DNA from 2 places in the Streptococcus sp. SS-4456 genome. Region 1 is predicted to be linked to the other one. Evidence: predicted binding sites of a transcription regulator. Region 1 holds the regulator's gene; the other holds the start of a gene.
The links. The regulator HrcA, encoded in region 1, represses chaperone genes, less so after heat shock. The targets are predictions, from matches to a motif close to TTAGCACTCNNNNNNNNNGAGTGCTAA.

Region 1 (10,835 bases):
AAACCGTAAGCAAGGGCTGCTGCAGTTGGTTCGTTGACGATACGTTCTACTTCAAGACCAGCGATTTTACCAGCATCTTTGGTTGCTTGACGCTGTGCATCGTTAAAGTAAGCAGGAACCGTGATAACGGCTTTAGTTACTTTTTCACCAAGGTACTCTTCAGCGTAGCCTTTCAAGTATTGAAGAATCATAGCTGAGATTTCTTGTGGTGTGTATTCTTTGCCATTTGCTGAAACTTTTTCAGAAGTTCCCATTTTTGATTTGATAGAGATGATGGTATCTGGGTTAGTCACTGCTTGGCGTTTTGCCGCATCACCAACGATGATTTCACCATTTTTGAAAGACACAACAGACGGAGTTGTGCGGTTTCCTTCTGGGTTTGCGATGATTTTTGATTCAGTTCCTTCAAGAACTGCAACTGCTGAGTTAGTTGTACCTAAGTCAATACCGATAATTTTAGACATATGTGTTACCTCTTTTTAATTTCTTTTAGTGATACTCTCCTTAAGTGGCGACGCCGTCAGAGCCCGCTTTTGCGGTCTCTTTGACTAAAGTTTGAGCCTCTAGTCTCAAACTTTGCGTATTTACCGCCACGGCGGAGAGTATCGAATGGGCTCACGATGTTCGCCAGCCCGCAAGCACAAGGCTTGTCTTTTTTCAATTTCATAGTTTTGTGACATTTCGGTCAGAGTATTCGGCGCATGAAGATATAATCATCTTCAATGTTATTTGATTCTTGAAAGCCTAACTTCTTCCAGAATTTTCTAGCCTCCAAATGTTTTTCATGAACTGGTAGCGAAATTTGAGTCACGCTGTGCTCTGTTTGCAGATAGTCTATACAGACTTCTACTGCTTTTCTCCCAAGTCCTTTTCCTTGATATTGCTTATCAATTACAAAATTGATGATTTCACCATTTCTGTCTTTGCAGTAAAGCGAAACATAGCCTATCAAATCCATCCCATTGTAAATGGCTTTTGGATGCGAGAACGGTCGGAGACTCCAAGCCTCTGCCAATGAAAACTCAACTGAATCGACATAATCTTCCTTAGATATACCAGAATCAATATGTAAGCAATCGTAAAAATTTTCATCGCTAATTTCGCGTAGCTCTATCATTTATTCTGATACCACCACCATAGCCGGTCTCAACAGACGTTCATGCAGCTTGTAGCCTTTTTGGAAGACTTGTGCGATGTGTTCTGCTGGGCAATCGTCTGTGGCTGGGACTGTTTGAATGGCCATGTGAAGATTTGGGTCAAAGACATCTGTTGTGACTTCTTCCACCCCTTCTTCTTTAAGGGCTTGAATCAAGCTTTCCTGTACCATTTCCAAGCCTTTTTTGACATCTTCTGTCAGACCTTCGACTTGAAGGGCACGTTCCAAGTTATCCAAGCTTGGCAAGATTTTCTTAGCCAAGTCTTGCGAACGGTAACGCTGAATGGTTTGGCGTTCTTCGTTTGCACGGCGTTGGATATTTTGCATTTCAGCGTGGGCACGGAGGTACTTGTTTTCAAATTCCTCAGCGCGCTCATTTGCCAAGTCCAACTCTGATTTTTCAGGCGTTTCCACAACTTCTTCTGTTGCTTCAACCTCTTCTACGATTTCTTCGTTTTTGATTTCTTCTGACAAAGCATTCTCCTTCTAATTTACCTCATAATGATTACTACTTAGATATCGGTAGTAATCGGTTAATTTCATAAATAGGACGCGGCTGATGATGTTGATTAAGCTCATCTGCCTACGATAGTCCATGTCAACAGGACCAAGCAAACTCATCTGGGCCATGCCCCGATAGGGGATTGGAAAGCGATGATGAATGACCGTCACATCCGCTAGGGCAGGATCCCTATGTTCCGCCACAGAAATGCTGGTCTGCTGGTTTGGCGCCAAGCCTTGCCGCAACTCTGGGGCTAATAGCTGTGGGCTATCCAAGAGCTGATAGGTGGCGAGATTGCCATAGGTCAGCGAAGCGACCTTTCCACTGATAAAGACTGATTCTTGGAAGAGATTGGAAAAAATATAGTCCATGAGATCCAAGACATTGTCCGTCGTGGTAAAGTAACGCTGCACCACCTGGGGAATCTCCGTCCGCAGCTTGTAGTGGATTGCCAAGACCGTCTGGTCAACGAAGCGTTCATCCACCAGGCGTTTGAGCACTTCCAAGTCCCTGGTCAAAAAGTTCTTGGGAATAGCAAACTGGACGGTGACAGGTTTGGACTGGTCCAGGGTTAAAACTGCCAAGGCATCGTGGCTACTGAGCTGCACGATGTCAAAGGAAGTCAACTGCTGACTGGTCGGCTCCACATCTAAGATGACCGAAGTGTAGCCTGTCAAGTCAGCTAGGACTGTACTGGCTCGCTCCAAGATGTCTTCCAGCTTGAAGGCTTCAAAATCGAAGGCCTTGACTACCTGATAAACATCTTCTTCATTGATGTGTTCCAAGTTAAGCGAGTGGTTGACAAAGTATTGAAAACCAGCCCGACTGGGCATCCGACCACTTGACGTGTGAGCCTTTTCTAGCAAGCCCAACTGCTCTAGCTTAGCCATATCATTGCGAATAGTCGCCGAACTAGAAGCAATCATCTCCTGCAAGGCCTTGGAACCAACTGGCTCATGGTGGCGCGTAAACAATTCAACAATCAGATTCAAAATATCATTTTGACGTTGGGTAATCATCTCCGCTCCTTTCATGAACACTGTTTTAGTTACGCTCAATGAAAATCGACAGTAGCCTAGGAAGCGAAGCCGAATGTAGAACTCTGCTACTTTCCTAACTCTAGGTAGCAGGCTGAAATCCTCCACTGGAGAATTTCACTCACACAGGCAAGCTGACAACGGATAGTGTTGATTTTTGAAGAGCGTTAGCACTCTATGATGTCGAGTGCTAATCACTTATACTCTCATTATACGCTGAAAAAATGGATTGTCAAGAGAAAAAGATAAAAAATTAGCACTCTTTTGCCTAGAGTGCTAAAAATCAGTCTAAGGACCTAGTTTCCAGTCTTCATCATCCGATAAAAACGCAAGCCAAGTAATAATAAGAGAGGTATATAAATAATAGAAATACCTAAGACAAAACCTGGACGCGAACCCAAACTTGTTCCCAGTAGAATGCCGTACAGTCCCAAAAATGGCAAATAGCGTCTTTGGAAGATTGTTTTCACAAACTCCACCTTACTTTCCCTATCACCATATAATTCAAGCTCTCCCACCTTCGCAGCTTTCCTAAAAATATTGAAATTTTGGCAGGATACGACAAACTCCCATCCATAATCCTCGTACATATGCAGATAGTTTTCTCTATCTTTATTTTTTGCTTCCTTAAAATCAACCTGATACACAACCTCTTCTGGCTGGCATTTTTCAAAATGATAAAAGAAGAGCCAGCTAATCTTAACTAGTTTCCACCCTTGTTGATGCATCTCACTGAGATAGTCTGCTTGCTGACTGAAATCTGTGATAAAAAATACCTTGCACTCTGTCCTAGTCTCCATAACTTTCTCCCTTACTATTTCGATAAAGACGTTCGATTCGAGCCAATTCTATGTCTAAAATTTCTCGACCTGTTTCTGTTATTTGGTAAAACTTTCGCTTGTCTTCTTCTCTGACAAAGGCAATCAAGCCGTCTTTCTCCATTTTCGACAGGGTACCGTACATGGTCCCAGGGCTAATCACGACCTGACCTGCCGTGACTTCCTTGGTCTTCTGGGTAATATCATAGCCATGCCGTTCTTCCTGTAAATGAAAGAGAATATAGAAGGCTGTCTCTGTCATCGGAACATAGACCCGTTTTAATTTGTCGTTCATTGGATCCCTTTCGTATTGATATACATCGAACTTCGATATATAAACTATATCGCATCTCGATATAGTTGTCAAGAAAAAAATCAGAGAATCCTCCCTGATTTTATATCTTTATTTCCCTTGGGCAATCAACTCTGCTCCACGTTTGCGGTAGGATAGGTCGCCAACTGCTTCAATTAAAAGCTTGCCATTTTCGTATTTGAGGACGGTGATTGAGCCGTTATCGAGGAAAACATTAGCCCCACGCTCTGGCTCTAACAGATGAGCCAGGGTGGCAATGGTCATGCCGTGGCTGACTACAAGGGCATTGCCTCCACCTTGTTTTTCCAAGTCTTGGGCGATGGATTCAAAACCTGTTAAGATTCGGTTGCTCAAAACCTCCCAGGATTCTGCCCAGCCAGCTGTGTCTGCTTCTTGGATACCTGCTGCGATTTCCGCAAAGGACATGCCTGTCGCATCAACTGTCCCTTTCAAACGAGGCAGGACCCCTTGGAAAAGCTCGGCATCGTACATGCCCTCGAAACTACCAAAGCACCATTCACGGATACGCTTGTCTTGGTAATAAGGAATTTTTCCTAAAATTCCCAACTCACGCTGGGCAATGGTCATGGTCTGAACGGTTCGCCCTAGATCACTAGATACAGCTAGTTTAAAATCAAGCCCTGCATCCTTGAGCCCCAAGCCCAATTCACGAATCCCTTCCTCACCAGCCTTGGTCAGCGGTGTATCACACCAGCCCTGCACACGTCCAATGGTATTGAACATGGTTTTCCCATGTCGAGAAATATATAATCTTACGTCTGCCATAGCATTCTCCTTGTCTTTTCTTACTATATAGTATAGCAAAAAACCGACTGCTTGTGGCAATCGGTCTACGTTTTTAGTTCTTAAAGCTGTGAATCGGTGCTGGAATCTGTCCACCACGGTTGATAAAGTCCACAGAAGATGCCTGATTGACCTTCATGACAGGAGCTGTTCCCAGAAGACCACCGAATTCGATCATGTCCCCTTCTTTTCCGAGCGGAATAATACGGACCGCAGTCGTTTTCTGGTTGATAACCCCAATGGCCGCTTCATCCGCAATCATAGCCGCAATGGTTTCAGCTGGCGTTGTTTCTGGAATGGCAATCATGTCCAATCCTACAGAACAGATGGCCGTCATGGCTTCTAATTTTTCAAGATTGAGGGAGCCATTTTGCACCGCTGCAATCATACCCTCGTCCTCAGACACAGGAATAAAAGCACCAGACAAGCCACCAACTTGGTTGCAGGCCATGACCCCACCCTTCTTCACTGCGTCATTAAGCAATGCAAGGGCAGCAGTCGTTCCGTGCGTACCTACGGTTTCCAAGCCCATTTCCTCCAAAACTCGTGCCACTGAGTCGCCAACGGCTGGCGTTGGAGCAAGGGACAGGTCCACGATACCGAACTTGACACCCAGGCGTTCACTGGCCATATTGCCGACCAACTGACCGATACGGGTAATCTTGAAGGCGGTCTTCTTGACGGTCTCCGCCACCACATCAAAGCTCTCACCACGCACTTTTTCAAGGGCACGCTTGACCACACCAGGACCAGATACGCCGACATTGATGACCACATCCGCTTCGCCGACACCGTGGAAGGCACCCGCCATGAAGGGATTGTCCTCGACTGCATTGGCAAAGACTACAAGTTTTGCCGCCCCCATATCAGAAGCCTCCGCCGTCTCCTTGATGATCCGCCCCATGTCCCGCACAGCCGTCATATTGATACCCGTCTTGGTCGAGCCGATATTGACCGACGAGCAGACCTTAGAGGTTTGGGCCAATGCCTGCGGAATGGAGTTGATGAGGATTTCATCTCCTTTTTGGTAGCCCTTTTGAACGAGAGCTGAAAAGCCCCCGATAAAATCAATTCCGATCTCATGAGCCGCCTTGTCCAAGGCATGAGCCAGGGGAAGATAATCCGTGGCATCTGTCGCCGCACCAATCAAGGCAATAGGCGTCACCGATACCCGTTTATTGACAATGGGAATGCCCAATTCTGCCGCAATCTCATCGCCGACTGCTACCAAGTTCTTGGCCTTGGTGACAATCTTGGTATAAACTTTCTCAGCAGCTTCCTCAATATCCGCATCGATACAGTCCAAGAGGGAAATCCCCATAGTGATGGTCCGAATATCAAAATTCTGCTCCTCAATCATTTCAATGGTTTCTCTAACCTGTCTAATATCCATGAAATCTCTCCTTACAAGTTGTGCATAGCATCAAAAATCGCCGCACTTTGAATGTTGATTTTCACATTCAAGCTTTGACCAAAAGCATCCAACTCTGAACGTAACTGAGTGAAATCTTTCTTCTCGTCTGACGACACCACCGCCATCATAGTAAAATACTCATCCAAAACTGTCTGGGAAATATCATCAATATTAAGCCCTAACTCCGCAATCTTGGTCGCAACACCCGCAACAATCCCTGACTTGTCCTTGCCGACAACTGTAACAATAGCTTTCATCTGAACACCTCTTCTAAATTTTCATTTATTTTATCATAAATACACAGAAAAAGGTACAAATCTTTTGATTTCTACCTGTATCGTACGTTTTTACAACTTCAACTGTTTCTTCTATTCGGCCACGGCTAGAGTTGCCTAGTTTTTAAGTTGCAAACTTTCTATTTCTACCAGTCTGTGATACACTAGTGTCACCGAATTCTATTATTTGTTGGTGGCGACAAGCTACCAACCTTTCTTTTGTTCAGAAAGGACACTTATGAAGATTATCAAGCAATTGTGGTGGTTCTTTTCCCTTGAGAAAAAGGCCTATCTGATTGGGATTTTATCACTCTGTTTGGTCAGCCTCCTCAATCTTCTTCCCGCTTCTATCATGGGGCAGTTAATTGACCAGATTGCCAGCAATCAGTTGACGGACAGCAACCTGCTACTCGGTGTCGCTGGGCTTGTTTTATCAGCCGTAGCTATGTACGGTCTTCGTTATGTTTGGCGGATGAATATCCTAGCGACCTCCTATCGGCTAGGAAAAATCATGAGGGCTCGGCTGTTTGACCACTTTATGCACCTATCTCCTTCCTTTTTTCAGCAACATCGAACAGGGGATTTAATGGCCCACGCGACTAATGACATCAATGCCTTAACACGACTAGCTGGCGGCGGTGTCATGTCCTTTGTCGATGCAACGGTCACAGCCTTGGTTACCTTAATCACGATGAGTGTGAGCATTTCCTGGCAGATGACCTTAGTTGCAATCCTACCCCTGCCCTTCATGACGCTCACTACTAATTTTTTAGGTCGTAGAACCCATGAAAATTTCAAGGCCTCACAGGCTGCCTTTTCAGAACTCAACAACAAGGTCCAGGAAGCTGTTTCAGGTATCAAAGTCACCAAATCCTTTGGCTACCAAGAACAAGAAACAGCTGCTTTTCAGGAAGTCAACCAAGCCGCCTTCTTGCAGAATATCAAAACCATGCGTTACGATGCCCTGTTCAACCCTGCCGTCCTCTTCTTCATTGGCCTGTCCTACCTACTGACCCTTCTGGTCGGCTCTCACTTCATCTCGCAAGGTCAGGTCAGTCTGGGCCAACTAGTAACCTTCATGACCTATTTAGATCTCCTCGTCTGGCCTCTTATGGCGATTGGTTTTTTGGTCAATATTAGCCAGCGTGGTGATGTGTCTTACAATCGCATCCAGACCCTTCTCAGCATTTCTTCAGAAGTCGTTGAAATAGACCAACCGCTGCCTGCACCGAGCAATGGAGAGCTTGTCTATGAGATTAGCGAATTTGCCTATGATAACATACCAGTCCTCCAAGACATCCAGTTTCACATCAAAAAAGGGCAGACAATTGGCCTTGTGGGGCCAACAGGCTCTGGGAAGACAAGCCTGCTCAAGCTCCTCATGCGAGAATACGATGTGATAAATGGACAGATCTTGCTCAATCAGGAAAACATCAAGAACTACAAGCTAGCTGACCTGCGACAGTTGATTGGCTACGTTCCCCAGGACCAGTTCCTTTTTGCGACCAGCGTGGCTGAAAACATTCGCTTTGGCAATCCAGATCTGCCTCTAGAACAGGTGGAAGAGGCTGTCAAAGCTGTCCATGTCTATGAGGATATCCAGGATATGCCGGATCGCTTTGACACCATGGTTGGCGAGAAGGGGATTTCCCTTTCTGGCGGACAAAAGCAACGCTTGGCCATGGCCCGTGCTATGATTCTCAATCCAGATATTCTACTCCTGGACGATTCGCTCTCAGCAGTGGACGCCAAGACAGAGCACGCTATTCTTGAAACCATTAAGCAAGAACGACTGGGTAAGACAACCATTATCACCGCCCACCGTCTGTCAGCCATTGTCCATGCGGATTTGATTTTGGTCCTGGAAGATGGGAAAATCGTAGAACGAGGTCGTCACCAAGACCTACTGGATGAAAAAGGCTGGTACTACGATACCTATATGATGCAGCAGTTAGAAAGTGAGGAAAGCGATCGTGACTAAGAACAAGCAAACCAGTGTTTTTTGGCGACTCCTGTCCTATCTTAAATCCTATCGACTGCTGACAATCCTTGCCCTCAGCTTTTTGTTGCTGACCACTCTTGTTCGCAGTCTAATTCCCCTTCTGGCTTCTTACTTTATAGACCACTATATTTCCTCGATTTCTGAGACTGCTGTGGCTATTCTAGCAGCCTACTTCGCCCTCTATCTGCTTCAAATGCTACTCCAGTATTTTGGAAATCTCTGGTTTGCTAAGGTTTCCTATAGCATTGTCAGGGATATTCGACAGGATGCTTTTGGGAGAATGGAAAAGCTGGGAATGGCTTACTTTGACCAGACTCCGAGCGGTTCCATTGTCTCGCGAATCACCAATGATACGGAGAGCATTTCAGAGATGTTTTCAGGGATTTTATCCAGTTTTATCTCCGCTCTCTTTATTATCTTCACCACGCTTTCGACCATGTTTGCTCTGGATTGGAAATTGACCTGTCTGATCATCCTCTTTCTTCCCTTGATTTTCGTCTTGGTTAATCAATACAGAAAACGCTCTGCTCCCATTGTGGCCAAGACCAGAAGTCTGTTGAGTGCCATTAACAGCAAACTGGCAGAGAGCATTGAGGGAATTCGGATTATCCAGGCTTTTTCTCAGGAGGACCGCTTAAAAGCAGAGTTTGAGGCTATCAACCAGGAACATCTGGACTATGCCAGTCATTCTATGGCCTTGGACAGTCTCTTTCTCCGACCTGCCCTGTCACTTGTTAAGATTTTGGCCTATGCCCTACTCATGACCTATTTTGGTTTGGACTGGTCACAGGCTGGCATTTCTGCTGGTCTTATCTATGCTTTCATCCAGTATGTCAATCGTCTTTTCGATCCCTTGCTGGATGTCACGCAGCATTTTTCCACCCTTCAAACCTCTATGGTATCTGCCGGACGGGTCTTTACGCTTATGGACCAGACTATCGAGGAGCCACTGCAGCTTGACCGAGGGGCCAAGATTGACAAGGGGCATATTGTCTTTGAGGATGTTTGCTTTTCCTATGACGGCAAGCGGCAAATTCTGGACAAGGTTTCCTTTGAAGTGAGACAGGGGCAAACCATTGCCTTTGTAGGTGCTACAGGGTCGGGCAAGTCCTCTATCATCAATGTCTTTATGCGTTTCTATGAGTTCCAATCTGGACGGATTTTGATTGACGGTCAGGATATTCGTAGCTTTTCGCAAGAAGAATTGCGGTCCGCGATTGGCCTAGTCCTGCAGGATCCCTTTCTATTTCATGGAACCATTGCATCCAATATTCAGATGTATCAGAATATTTCCCGAGAGGAGATTGAAGAAGCGGCTCGATTTGTGGATGCTGCTCCCTTTATTGAGAAACTTCCTGAGAAATATGACCACCTGGTCACCGAGCGGGGCACCGCCTTTTCGACAGGTCAACGGCAACTGCTGGCCTTTGCACGCACCATGGCCAGTCAGCCTAAGATTCTCATTTTAGACGAGGCTACCGCCAATATCGATTCGGAGACGGAGCAGACGGTCCAGACTTCTCTTGAAAAAATGCGAAAAGGGCGGACAACCATTGCGATCGCCCACCGCCTATCGACCATTCAGGATGCCGACTGTATCTATGTCTTGGATAAGGGAAAGATCATCGAGTCAGGCAATCACGAAGAACTCCTAGCCCTCAAGGGGCACTACCACCGCATGTACCAATTACAAGCAGGGCAGTTAGCAGCGACCTAAACACCACTCCATTACAAAAGCCAAGTTCACAAAGAACTCGGCTTTTTTCTTATTTACATTTTCAGAGTCTCTGTTGATTGAAGACTCCTTCCTATTGCAATCCCTGCACTTTCTTGTAGTCTGTCACAGTCATGCCTGTCCAGTTTATTTCAACCCTCGTGACCGACGGGCATAGGCTTTCCAGTCAATCCCACGCGCCTCGCACCAGTTTTGTACATTGGGAGCTAAGACCACATCTTTCTTGCGAAGTTCCGCAATATTCTTAGCACCCAACATGGTCATGATCTCAGCAATCTGCCATTGATAGGTCTTAATAGCTTGCAAGCCGTCGTCAAAACGATGCCCTTTTCCATCCTTGACATATTGAAGGAAATGATTGGACATACCAACAAGGTCTGCACCGAGGGCCAATGATTTAACAATATCTAGCGGTGTTTTAATACCACCAGATGCAATCAGGCTTGGACGTATATCCTCAGAAATAGACATAGCTTCCACCAAGGACGTTACGGTTGACTGACCCCACCCCTCTAAATAAGCATAGTCATTGAAGGTCCGACGGGCATTTTCAATCTTGGCAAAGTCCGTTCCCCCAGTACCAGACACATCGATGGTCTTGACGCCGACAGAAGCCAGCTGGGCGACAGTTTCACGGCTCATACCAAAACCAACTTCCTTGACGATGACAGGTACTTCCATCTCACGTACAAGGGTTTCAATATTTTTCAACCACATAGTAAAGTCACGGTCTCCCTCAGGCATGACAATCTCCTGGGGGGCATTGACATGGATCTGAA
Region 2 (10,835 bases), on a different contig from region 1:
ACGATAGTCTTAACATCGTTACCACCAGGAGCAGTGATAACAACTTTCTTAGCACCATTTTCGTGGATATGTTGCTCAGCAGCAGTTTTTGAAGTGAAGAAACCAGTTGCTTCAAGAACGATTTCTACGCCGTCAGCAGCCCAGTCAATTTTTCCTGGCTCACGCTCAGCAGAAACTTTAACGAATTTACCGTTAACTTCGAAACCACCGTCTTTAACTTCAACAGTACCGTCGAAACGACCTTGAGTTGTGTCGTATTTCAACAAGTGTGCAAGCATTACTGGGTCTGTAAGGTCGTTGATACGAGTAACTTCAACACCTTCTACGTTTTGGATACGACGGAAAGCAAGACGACCGATACGTCCGAAACCGTTAATACCAACTTTAACTACCATGAATGATTTCCTCCTTATGAAAATCGAGTTCTTTATTTTAAAAGGCAAGCCTTTTAATCCTTTTGTGAAAATATTAACTTGTAAGCCTACAAGCATCTTTTCAACGTTTTTATTATATAACTTATTCAATAAAAAAGCAAGAATTTCATATAGTTTCATTGTTAATATTGTCGGAACTGCATGGAATTTCTGAAAACTTACTGATGCAATTGGATAAAACCTATAAAATTTGATACAATCATAAGTAATGTTTTAGAAAGTTATTACTCCTATGCCGACAAAATACTCAAAAATCCGCCAGAAACACTTATCCAAAAGAAAACATCGGTCTAAATTTCAAAAATCCATCCTCAGCATTCTCACTCCTTTATTCAGTTTAGGATTATGGTATGTATTAAATACAATCAGCATATCCATCCAGCCAGTCATCTCTACTATTTTTCCTAGTCATGTGCAAATGAACTATAGCCTATTTTTCGCTTTTCTTTACAGTAGTTTAGTCCTTGCGCTCACACTTACCTTGTGGTTCTGGTGGAAAATACTCTTTAACGAAAAATTTACTTGGTGGAAGCCCTCTTCTCTCCTTTTCATCTTCCTTCCAGTTGTGCCGGTCTTCTTATTAGCCCGATATGAAGCCTCCTTTCATACCCCAAAAGCGCCACTTATTATTTCTCATCGCGCTTTAAACGACCACCACGCTATTGAAAATACCGTTGAAGCACTGCAATTAGCAAGTAAGAGCCAGCCAGACTACATCGAAATCGACCTTTGGGAAACAGCTGACCTAGATTTTATTGCTTTTCACGATGCAAGTTTAATCAATTGGGCTGGTGTAGACTATCGTCCCCATGATTTAACTTTAGCAAACTTAACAGAAACCACTATAACAGATGCGGCTGGCTATTCTGCCAAAATTGCAAGTTTTGACCAAATTCTAATTGAAGCTAGGGCACAAAATCAAAAACTCTTAATTGATTTTAAAACTTCTGCACTAGATAGTTCCCAAATGGTAGACAATTTTATGAAGAAATACCAAGCAAGCTTTGAAGAGGAGGGGCATCAGCTTCAGTCTGCTGACCCTCATTTCATAAACGCTATTCTAAAGTATGCTCCAAAATTTGAAACCTACTTATTGATGAGTGCACCTCCGGAAATTGAATTACCTAACCTGACTGGCTATAGTGTTCCCTTGGATCAACTCACTGATGATTTACTCAATTATATTCGCAAATCGGGAAAATCTTTCTACGTATGGACTGTCAATACTCCTGAAGGAGTACAACAAGCAGACACCATAGAAGTAGATGGTATCATCACCGACTACCCAACTCGTACACAAACAGTATTATCCAGCCTTTCACAAGCCAAAAAATACACAAAACTGTATCAAGAACAATTACAATACTTTAAAATATTCCCCATCCAAGAACAATGATTTTATATCTAATAGGGACGGGAAAACGTCTACTTGATTATTTGCTTTCCACTTGGTTTGTCCGACTTCCACTTGCCACAGTTCAGCCCTAGACTGTTGGAGGTGATTTTTAGTGAACTACAACATCTTCTCAGCCACCAGTTTAACTGGTGGTTTTCATTTTGTTCTTGACGAAAGAGAGATAGAAGGTATGAAAAAAGCCCGCTCTTTCGAGCAGGCTTGGGCAAGCAATTAAGCGTTGCCGCCGTTTTTCTTGATGATTTCATCTTGTACAGATTTTGGTACATCTTCGTAGTGGTCAAATACCATCATGAAAGTACCGCGACCTTGTGTTGCTGAACGAAGAACAGTTGCGTAACCGAACATTTCAGCAAGTGGCACATAAGCACGAACGATTTGTGTGTTACCACGAGCTTCCATACCGTCAACGCGACCACGACGTGCAGTAACGTGACCCATAACGTCACCAAGGTTATCTTCTGGTGCAGTAATTGTTACAAGCATCATTGGCTCAAGGATAGTTGGTTGAGCTGATTTAGCAGCTTCCTTAAGGGCAAGAGATGCTGCCACTTTGAAGGCTGTTTCTGATGAGTCGACATCGTGGTATGAACCATCGTAAAGCTTAGCTTTAACGTCAACGATTGGGTAACCAGCAAGAACACCGTTAGCCATAGATTCTACGAGACCTTTTTCAACCGCTGGGATGAATTCACGTGGAACCACACCACCGACGATAGCGTTCTCGAACTCGAAACCTTTTCCTTCTTCGTTTGGTGTGAATTCGATCCAAACGTCACCGAATTGACCTTTACCACCAGACTGGCGTTTGAAGAAACCACGAGCTTGTGTAGAAGCGCGGAATGTTTCACGGTATGATACTTGAGGAGCACCTACGTTTGCTTCAACCTTGAATTCACGACGCATACGGTCAACAAGGACATCCAAGTGCAACTCACCCATACCAGAGATAACTGTTTCACCAGTTTCAACGTTTGTTTCAACGCGGAATGTTGGATCTTCTTCAGCCAATTTAGAAAGGGCAATACCCATCTTATCTTGGTCAGCTTTAGACTTAGGCTCAACCATCAATTGGATAACTGGTTCTGGAACGTGGATTGACTCAAGGATTACTTTTGCTTTTTCATCTGTCAATGAGTCACCAGTTGTAGTATCTTTCAAACCAACCGCAGCGGCGATGTCACCTGCGTAAACAGTTTCAATTTCTTGACGGCTGTTTGCGTGCATTTGAAGGATACGTCCGATACGCTCACGTTTACCTTTAGAAGTGTTCATTACGTATGAACCGCTGTTAAGGACACCTGAGTAGACACGGAAGAATGTCAAACGGCCTACGAATGGGTCAGTCATGATCTTGAAGGCAAGAGCTGCAAATGGCTCTTCATCAGAAGCATGACGCTCTTCTTCAGCATCTGTATCTGGGTTGATACCTTTGATAGCTGGGATATCAATTGGGCTTGGAAGGTAGTCGATAACCGCATCAAGCATCAATTGAACACCTTTGTTCTTGAAGGCAGATCCACACAATACTGGGAAGAATTCAACATTGATAGTCGCTTTACGGATAGCAGCTTTCAATTCTTCGTTTGTGATTTCTTCACCTTCAAGGTATTTCATCATCAATTCTTCATCAGTTTCAGCAACTGCTTCAACCAATTTTTCACGGTATTCTTGAGCTTGGTCAAGGTATTCAGCTGGAATATCCTCTTCAAGAATATCTGTACCAAGGTCGTTAGTATAGATTTCAGCTTTCATCTTGATCAAGTCGATGATACCACGGAACTCATCTTCAGAACCGATTGGCAATTGGATTGGGTGAGCATTTGCTTGAAGACGCTCATGAAGTGTGCTTACTGAGTAAAGGAAGTCAGCACCGATTTTATCCATTTTGTTAGCGAATACGATACGTGGAACACCGTATTCAGTTGCTTGACGCCATACTGTTTCAGTTTGTGGCTCAACACCTGATTGTGAGTCAAGAACGGTTACCGCACCATCAAGAACGCGAAGTGAACGTTGTACTTCGATTGTGAAGTCCACGTGTCCTGGTGTGTCGATGATGTTTACACGGTGGTCGTTCCATTGAGCTGTTGTCGCAGCAGATGTGATAGTGATACCACGCTCTTGCTCTTGCTCCATCCAGTCCATTTGTGATGCACCTTCGTGAGTTTCACCGATTTTGTGGATTTTACCAGTGTAGTAAAGAATACGCTCAGTTGTCGTTGTTTTACCCGCGTCAACGTGCGCCATGATACCGATATTACGAGTTTTTTCTAATGAAAATTCGCGTGCCATGAGGTTTGTTCTCCTATATTTTTAGATTTCTATTCTGATTATACCATATTTTAAGAAAAGCGAGTGGGCAAGTCCCACCCGCTTGATTTCTTACTAATGGTGTGAAGTGGATGAGGCAAGCCTCAATCCGATTTGTGATGGTTGAACGATAAGTTGCTACCATAATCTCAATTGATTTATGTAGAACTGACTTAATGTCCTCCCATCCTAATTGAACTCGGACTACAACTCACTGACAATAAGAGACGCAGTTGTTTTGGCTTTAGCCAATTACAAATGGGGCTACCTTTAGGTGAGAACCTCATTGATTGCACAACAATCTGCTTCGCTTCTCTATTTTGTCTTGGAGTTGCTTGACGCCCTCGTATCTTAATCTTAGTTGAATTTTAGCTACAAATGTCTGCCAAAAAGATAAAATCTCCTAGAAACTGAAGTTTCTGCGTCAATTTTCCTATTTTGTCTAGCATTTGTTTAACGCTAAAATATCCTATCTTACCAGCGGAAGTGTGCGAATGCGCGGTTTGCTTCTGCCATTTTGTGGGTGTCTTCACGTTTCTTAACAGCTGCACCCGTGTTGTTTGCTGCGTCCATGATTTCTTTCGCAAGGCGATCGATCATAGTGTGCTCACCACGGTTACGAGCGATTGTTACCAACCAACGAAGACCAAGTGTTGTACGACGCTCTGGACGAACTTCAACTGGGACTTGGTAGTTAGAACCACCGACACGACGTGCACGTACTTCAAGTACAGGCATGATGTTTTCCATTGCTGTTTCAAATACTTCAAGTGCATCGTTACCAGTTGCTTCTTTGATTTGATCAAAAGCACCGTAAACGATTGATGCAGCAGTACCACGTTTACCGTCCAACATAACACGGTTAATCAAACGAGTTACCAATTTTGAGTTATACAATGGATCTGGCAATACTTCGCGCTTAGGCGCTTGATTTTTACGACTCATTTATATTTCCCCCTTCTTAGCCTTTTGGACGTTTAGTACCGTATTTAGAACGGCCTTGCTTACGATCGTTAACACCTGCAGTATCAAGCGCACCACGAACGATATGGTAACGTACCCCTGGAAGGTCCTTTACACGTCCACCACGAAGAAGAACAACGCTGTGCTCTTGCAAGTTGTGACCGATACCTGGGATGTAAGCAGTAACTTCGATAAGGTTGCTCAAACGTACACGAGCAAATTTACGAAGGGCTGAGTTAGGTTTTTTAGGTGTCATTGTTCCGACACGAGTTGCAACACCGCGTTTTTGTGGTGATGAAACGTTTGTTTGAACTTTTTTACGGCTGTTGTAACCAACGTTCAAAGCTGGTGATTTAGATTTTTCTACTTTAGACTTACGTGGTTTACGTACCAACTGGTTAATTGTAGGCATCTACATTCTCCTGTATATATTTTTTATTTTTGGTGATAAGGCATTGGTGACAACCCCTATCTGTGTGTACTTTTGCAACAATTGTCAGCACGTCCCTGTACACTCTTGAGAGACCAAAAGTAAAAAGTACCGTCTAATATAATACCACAGCTAGAAGACCTTGTCAAATAGATATGTTTGAAATTTTCAAGAAAAACACAGCCAAGCAGCTGTGTCATTTTGCTATTTCTTAGTAGCCCATACCCATTCCATCCATACCTTGTGGCATAGCTGGAGCGGCTGGTTCTGGCTTATTGGCAACGACTGCTTCTGTCGTCAAAATCAAGCTAGCTACAGAAGCTGCATTTTGAAGAGCAGAACGAGTAACTTTAACAGGGTCAATGATACCTGCGTCCATCATGTTGACCCATTCGCCTGTCGCAGCGTTAAAGCCTGTTCCAAGCTCAGAATTCTTCAATTTATCAATGATAACTGAACCTTCATAGCCTGCGTTATAGGCAATCTGACGTACTGGCTCTTCCAAAGCACGCAGGACAATATTGCGTCCAGTTTCATCATCGCCTGTCAACTCCAATTTCGCTACGCTATCGATAACATTGACAAGGGCTGTACCACCACCGGCAACGATTCCTTCTTCAACTGCGGCACGTGTTGCGTTGAGGGCATCTTCGATACGGAGTTTCATTTCTTTCAACTCAGTCTCAGTAGCGGCACCGACTTTGATAACAGCAACACCGCCAGACAATTTTGCCAAACGCTCTTGTAATTTTTCACGGTCAAATTCTGAAGTTGTCACCTCAATTTGTGATTTGATTACGGCCACACGGTTGGCAATGGCTTCTGGATTGCCCGCGCCTTCAACAATGGTTGTACCATCCTTGTCGACCACAACCTTAGCCGCTTGACCAAGCGCTTCAATAGTCGCATCTTTGAGTTCCAGTCCCAGGTCTTCTGTAATAACTGTACCACCTGTCAAGATTGCAATGTCTTCCAACATGGCCTTACGACGGTCGCCAAAGCCTGGCGCCTTAACAGCAACAACGTTGAATGTACCACGAATCTTGTTAAGAACAAGGGTAGGAAGTGCTTCACCATCCACATCGTCAGCAATAATCAAGAGTGGGCGACTAGTTTGAAGAATACTTTCCAATAATGGCAAAATATCTTGGATGTGAGAAATCTTCTTATCTGTAATCAAGATAAATGGATTTTCAAGTTCTGCCACCATTTTCTCGTTATCTGTTACCATGTATTGTGACAGATAACCACGGTCGAACTGCATACCTTCAACGACATCCAGCTCAGTTTCCATACCGCGAGATTCCTCAATAGTGATAACACCATCTGTACCCACGCGCTCCATTGCTTCTGAAATGTACTCACCAACTTTTTCAGAGCGCGAAGACACAGCCGCAACTTGAGCAATTTCAGCTTTATTGGATACTGGACTTGCCTGAGCTTTCAAGGCTTCAACCGCAGTCGCAACCGCGGCTTCAATCCCGCGACGAATTCCGATTGGGTTGGCACCTGCAGTTACGTTTTTCAATCCTTCACGAACAATAGCTTGAGTCAAAACAGTGGCAGTTGTTGTACCGTCACCAGCGATGTCATTGGTTTTTGACGCTACTTCGGATACCAGCTTAGCACCCATATTTTCAAAATGGTCTTCCAATTCAATTTCTTTAGCAATAGTCACACCGTCGTTGGTAATGAGTGGTGAGCCGTAGGCTTTTTCCAAAACGACATTGCGACCTTTCGGCCCCAAGGTTACTTTGACAGTATCCGCCAAAATATCGACACCACGGACCATGCTTTCACGTGCATCTGCTGCAAATTTGATTTCTTTTGCCATTTTTCTACCTCTATTCTACGATTGCCAAAATGTCTGCTTCACGGATAATGTGAACGTTCTGATCACCGTCTTTGACTTCTACACCAGCATGCGCATCAATCAATACTGTATCGCCCACTGCAACCGCAGGGGCAACCAAGTCACCATTCAAGGTGCGAATCCCTTGACCAACTGCAAGGATACTTGCTTCTTTTGTCTTTTCTTGGCTTGCCCCCGCAAGGACAAAGCCACCAACTGTTTGTTCTTTTTCTTTAATTTTTACGACGATACGATCGCCCAACGGTTTCAACATGGTATTACCTCCTGGTCTTTTTAGCACTCTTTACCTCCGAGTGCTAATTCACATTTCCTATTGTATCACTTGGTCAAAAATAGTCAAGAAAATTCTATTCCTTTTCGTGAAAATCCTTCTTAAGTATGAGGTAGAATTTACCTATTCATTATTGGTAAACTATGTTATACTATTTTTAAAAAGTTTGGAGGTATTCATGAAATTTTTTAGAGAGCTAAAAACAGATTACCTTGAAAGTCGATTTTCCGTTCACGAAAGTTTTGCTGAATGGTTTTTAAAACGTAAATTGGGCTTTTGGGGCAAAATCATTTTCGCCTATCTACTCTGGCTAGTCTGGTTGCTTCTCTTTTCCCACCCTCATTACATCATATTTTTCTTCTACGGAGTTCTCCTACTTTCTCTAATTATCATGCTGATAGAATGGTGGAAATTTAGAAAATAACCACAAAAAACACCAACTTTCGTCGGTGTTTTTAAGGAGATATGAAAAATATTTAGGATTGACTATAGTATAGCCTACTTTTTCTCATTCTCCATCAGTCTTAGGACCGATATTGCTTTAAAACGGTAATTCCTCCTCTTCCAGAACCAAGTCAGCTAGGTCATCGCCTGTGTTATTTTCACGCATGGCACGTTGGGCACGGCTTTCGAGCAACTGGAAGGATTGTCCTAAGATTTCCGTCACATAGTGGTTGCTGCCGTCTTTTTCGTATTTTCGCGTTCGCAACTCACCGTCAATAGAAATCAGACTACCCTTGCTACCATAGGAGACAAGTGTTTCCGCCAGTTTGCCCCAGAAAATAACATTAAGAAAATCTGCTTCACGCTCACCATTTTCAGTCTTAAATCGGCGATTGACTGCGACTGTTACACGAGTCAAATTTTTGCCAGTTGGTGTTTGAGTGAGTTCAGGTTGGGCCGTCAAGCGACCGATTAAAATAACTTTATTATACATTTTATATCCTCCTACTTATTTATTCGTAGGAAAATGCAAAAAAAGTGGGAAAACCCACTTTTTTAATTATTTTTTCTGCGACGATCTACAAATAATACAAGTCCACCAAGAGCTAGTCCAATATAGGCCAACTGGCTAGTAGTAGAGCCTGTATTTGGTAGAGTAGCTGTCTTACTAGTTACTTGCGTTTTCCCTGCAGGTGCTTGAGCAACCGGTGGCAATGGAGTTGCCTTATAATCTACGACTTGTCCTGATTCATTATAGACAGGAACTGGCTGGTTACCCTCTGTAACAATTTGACTCTGCTTGTCAGCAAGGTATTGTTCTAGGCTTAGGCTTGGTAAAGCTGGTGCCTGAGGAGCTGTAGCTGGCAAGGCGATGATTGTGCCGTCTTCCAAGACAGAAACCGTCTTATCTTCAGAAAGGACAAGCAAGCGAGCCAACACTTCTTTCGCCTCTAAATAATCATTCTGTGCTTCAGTATTGGCTTTGACAGCCGCATCATATACGAGTGTAGCATCTGCAACAGCTTGTTTAGCAGCTTGTACTCGATTTTCAATTGCATTAACCAATGCTGTCGCTGCAGTGAGTTTTTCAGTTGCATCTTGTTTTGTCGCCACTAGATTATTCAATTTAGTTTGCGTTTCACTTACTTTATTTTGAGCAGCTACTAGTTTAGCTTTAGCGTCAACCAATGATTGATTTGCTTTTTGAACTTGTTCAAGTTTAGCTTTAGCAACAGCCAATTCGCTAGCAGTTTTTAGTTGAGCACTTTTAGCAGTTTGTAGATTTGTTTGAGCAGTAGCAAGTTCATTTTTAGCATTTTGCAAAGCAACTTTACCATCACCTTTAGCTACAACTGTAGCAAGATTACTTTTAGCAGTTTGTAGGTTTGCTTGAGCTGTACTTAGTTCAGTTTGAGCTGTTTTAACATTGTTAGTCAAAGTAGCAATAGTGGTTTTAGCTGTAGATGTGTAATCAGTAAGAGCTTTTTGAGCAGCAGTAAATGCAGCATTTGGTTCGGTTGTAGTAACAGTTGTATAGTAAACAAATGTAGTTTGTGGCAAGAATTTCAAGCGTTGACCTTTGTAATACTGAACGGTTGAAGTAATACCATTAGTAGTAACAGTTTCATAAGTAACGTCTGTTTCGAAGCCATCAATGAACAACCATTCGTTTTTAGGTTCGTTACCAATAGATGCCGTATAAATAGCGAACCTATTATTAGCTGTAATCTTATAAGCAACACCTGTTCCCATATCTGTTTGTGTAAACAATAGGTTATTACGGTGGCCATACGCAGCTTTACCTGTAGTTGGATTAGAGTATTCTGAGAAATAACGATATACTAAGTGGTAAGCTAGAGCTTTATCTGACTGGATACCATTACTTGCTGAGGTGTTTTCAAAGAAACTTGTTGCTCCAACATTTTCCCAATCCTTCAGGCCATTACTTGTAAGGCTCGTTGCATGAGATACTTTACTATTAGCTAGCATTTCTTCAGCACGAGCTTGAGCAAATGCTTGAACTTCAGCAGAGTAAGTCATTTTTACAGAGATACCATTGATACGTCGCAATTCATTTACATATTCCAAGAAGTAATCTGCAATAGCTTTAGCATTAGGTTTATAAATATAATAACCTTTTTCATTATATTCAGCTTGTTGTTCTGGTGTAAGTACAATGTTTTCTACAGCTTGGCCATCAAAAATCATTTTTTCTTTAGCAAGATACATTTTTTGGAAATTAGATGGTGCAGCAACAGTTTCTGCTTTTTCCCAAACACCATTATGTTCAACGCTGGCATCAATATTTTCAGCTTTAACTAGTGATGTTTTAGTAATTGTTTCAGCACCGGCATCTGCTACAGTTTGTGTCAATTCAGCTGTTTTAGCGTCAACTTCAGCTTGTTTAGTATAAAGGGCCGTTTGAGCGTTGTTTAGAGCAGTAGTTTTAGCTTCGACAGTTGATTCAGCAGTTGTTACTGCATTTTGAGCATTCGTAAGATTAGAAGCAGCATTATTTACATCACTTTGTGCTTGTTCAACATTTTTTGTAGCTTCAGTTACTTGTTTAGTAGCTGCAGTTACATTAGTTGTAGCAACATCATTAGCAGCATTTGCTGTAAATTCAGCTTTTTCTGCTTCAGCAAGTGCTTGTTCAGCATTAGGGTTAGCTGCAATTTCAGTTTCTACAGTTT

Region 2: the regulator HrcA is predicted to act here: its motif matches at 7,701-7,727, upstream of groES (co-chaperone GroES).

Annotation. Positions count from the first base shown of each region.
Region 1 is NZ_JAVIHI010000002.1:86,798-97,632, forward strand. It holds gene dnaK (molecular chaperone DnaK) at 1-464, opposite strand, end outside; gene RFK25_RS01065 (GNAT family N-acetyltransferase) at 686-1,117, opposite strand; gene grpE (nucleotide exchange factor GrpE) at 1,118-1,630, opposite strand; gene hrcA (heat-inducible transcriptional repressor HrcA) at 1,643-2,677, opposite strand; gene RFK25_RS01080 (DUF2812 domain-containing protein) at 2,992-3,495, opposite strand; gene RFK25_RS01085 (PadR family transcriptional regulator) at 3,485-3,808, opposite strand; gene RFK25_RS01090 (histidine phosphatase family protein) at 3,917-4,612, opposite strand; gene RFK25_RS01095 (PFL family protein) at 4,686-6,023, opposite strand; gene RFK25_RS01100 (ACT domain-containing protein) at 6,035-6,301, opposite strand; gene RFK25_RS01105 (ABC transporter ATP-binding protein) at 6,558-8,300, shown strand; gene RFK25_RS01110 (ABC transporter ATP-binding protein) at 8,290-10,038, shown strand; gene fni (type 2 isopentenyl-diphosphate Delta-isomerase) at 10,183-10,835, opposite strand, start outside.
Region 2 is NZ_JAVIHI010000043.1:492-11,326, reverse strand. It holds gene gap (type I glyceraldehyde-3-phosphate dehydrogenase) at 1-395, opposite strand, end outside; gene RFK25_RS09785 (glycerophosphodiester phosphodiesterase family protein) at 667-1,830, shown strand; gene RFK25_RS09780 (hypothetical protein) at 1,943-2,065, shown strand; gene fusA (elongation factor G) at 2,062-4,143, opposite strand; gene rpsG (30S ribosomal protein S7) at 4,636-5,106, opposite strand; gene rpsL (30S ribosomal protein S12) at 5,123-5,536, opposite strand; gene groL (chaperonin GroEL) at 5,766-7,388, opposite strand; gene groES (co-chaperone GroES) at 7,399-7,680, opposite strand; gene RFK25_RS09750 (hypothetical protein) at 7,877-8,122, shown strand; gene RFK25_RS09745 (single-stranded DNA-binding protein) at 8,240-8,635, opposite strand; gene RFK25_RS09740 (LPXTG cell wall anchor domain-containing protein) at 8,698-10,835, opposite strand, start outside.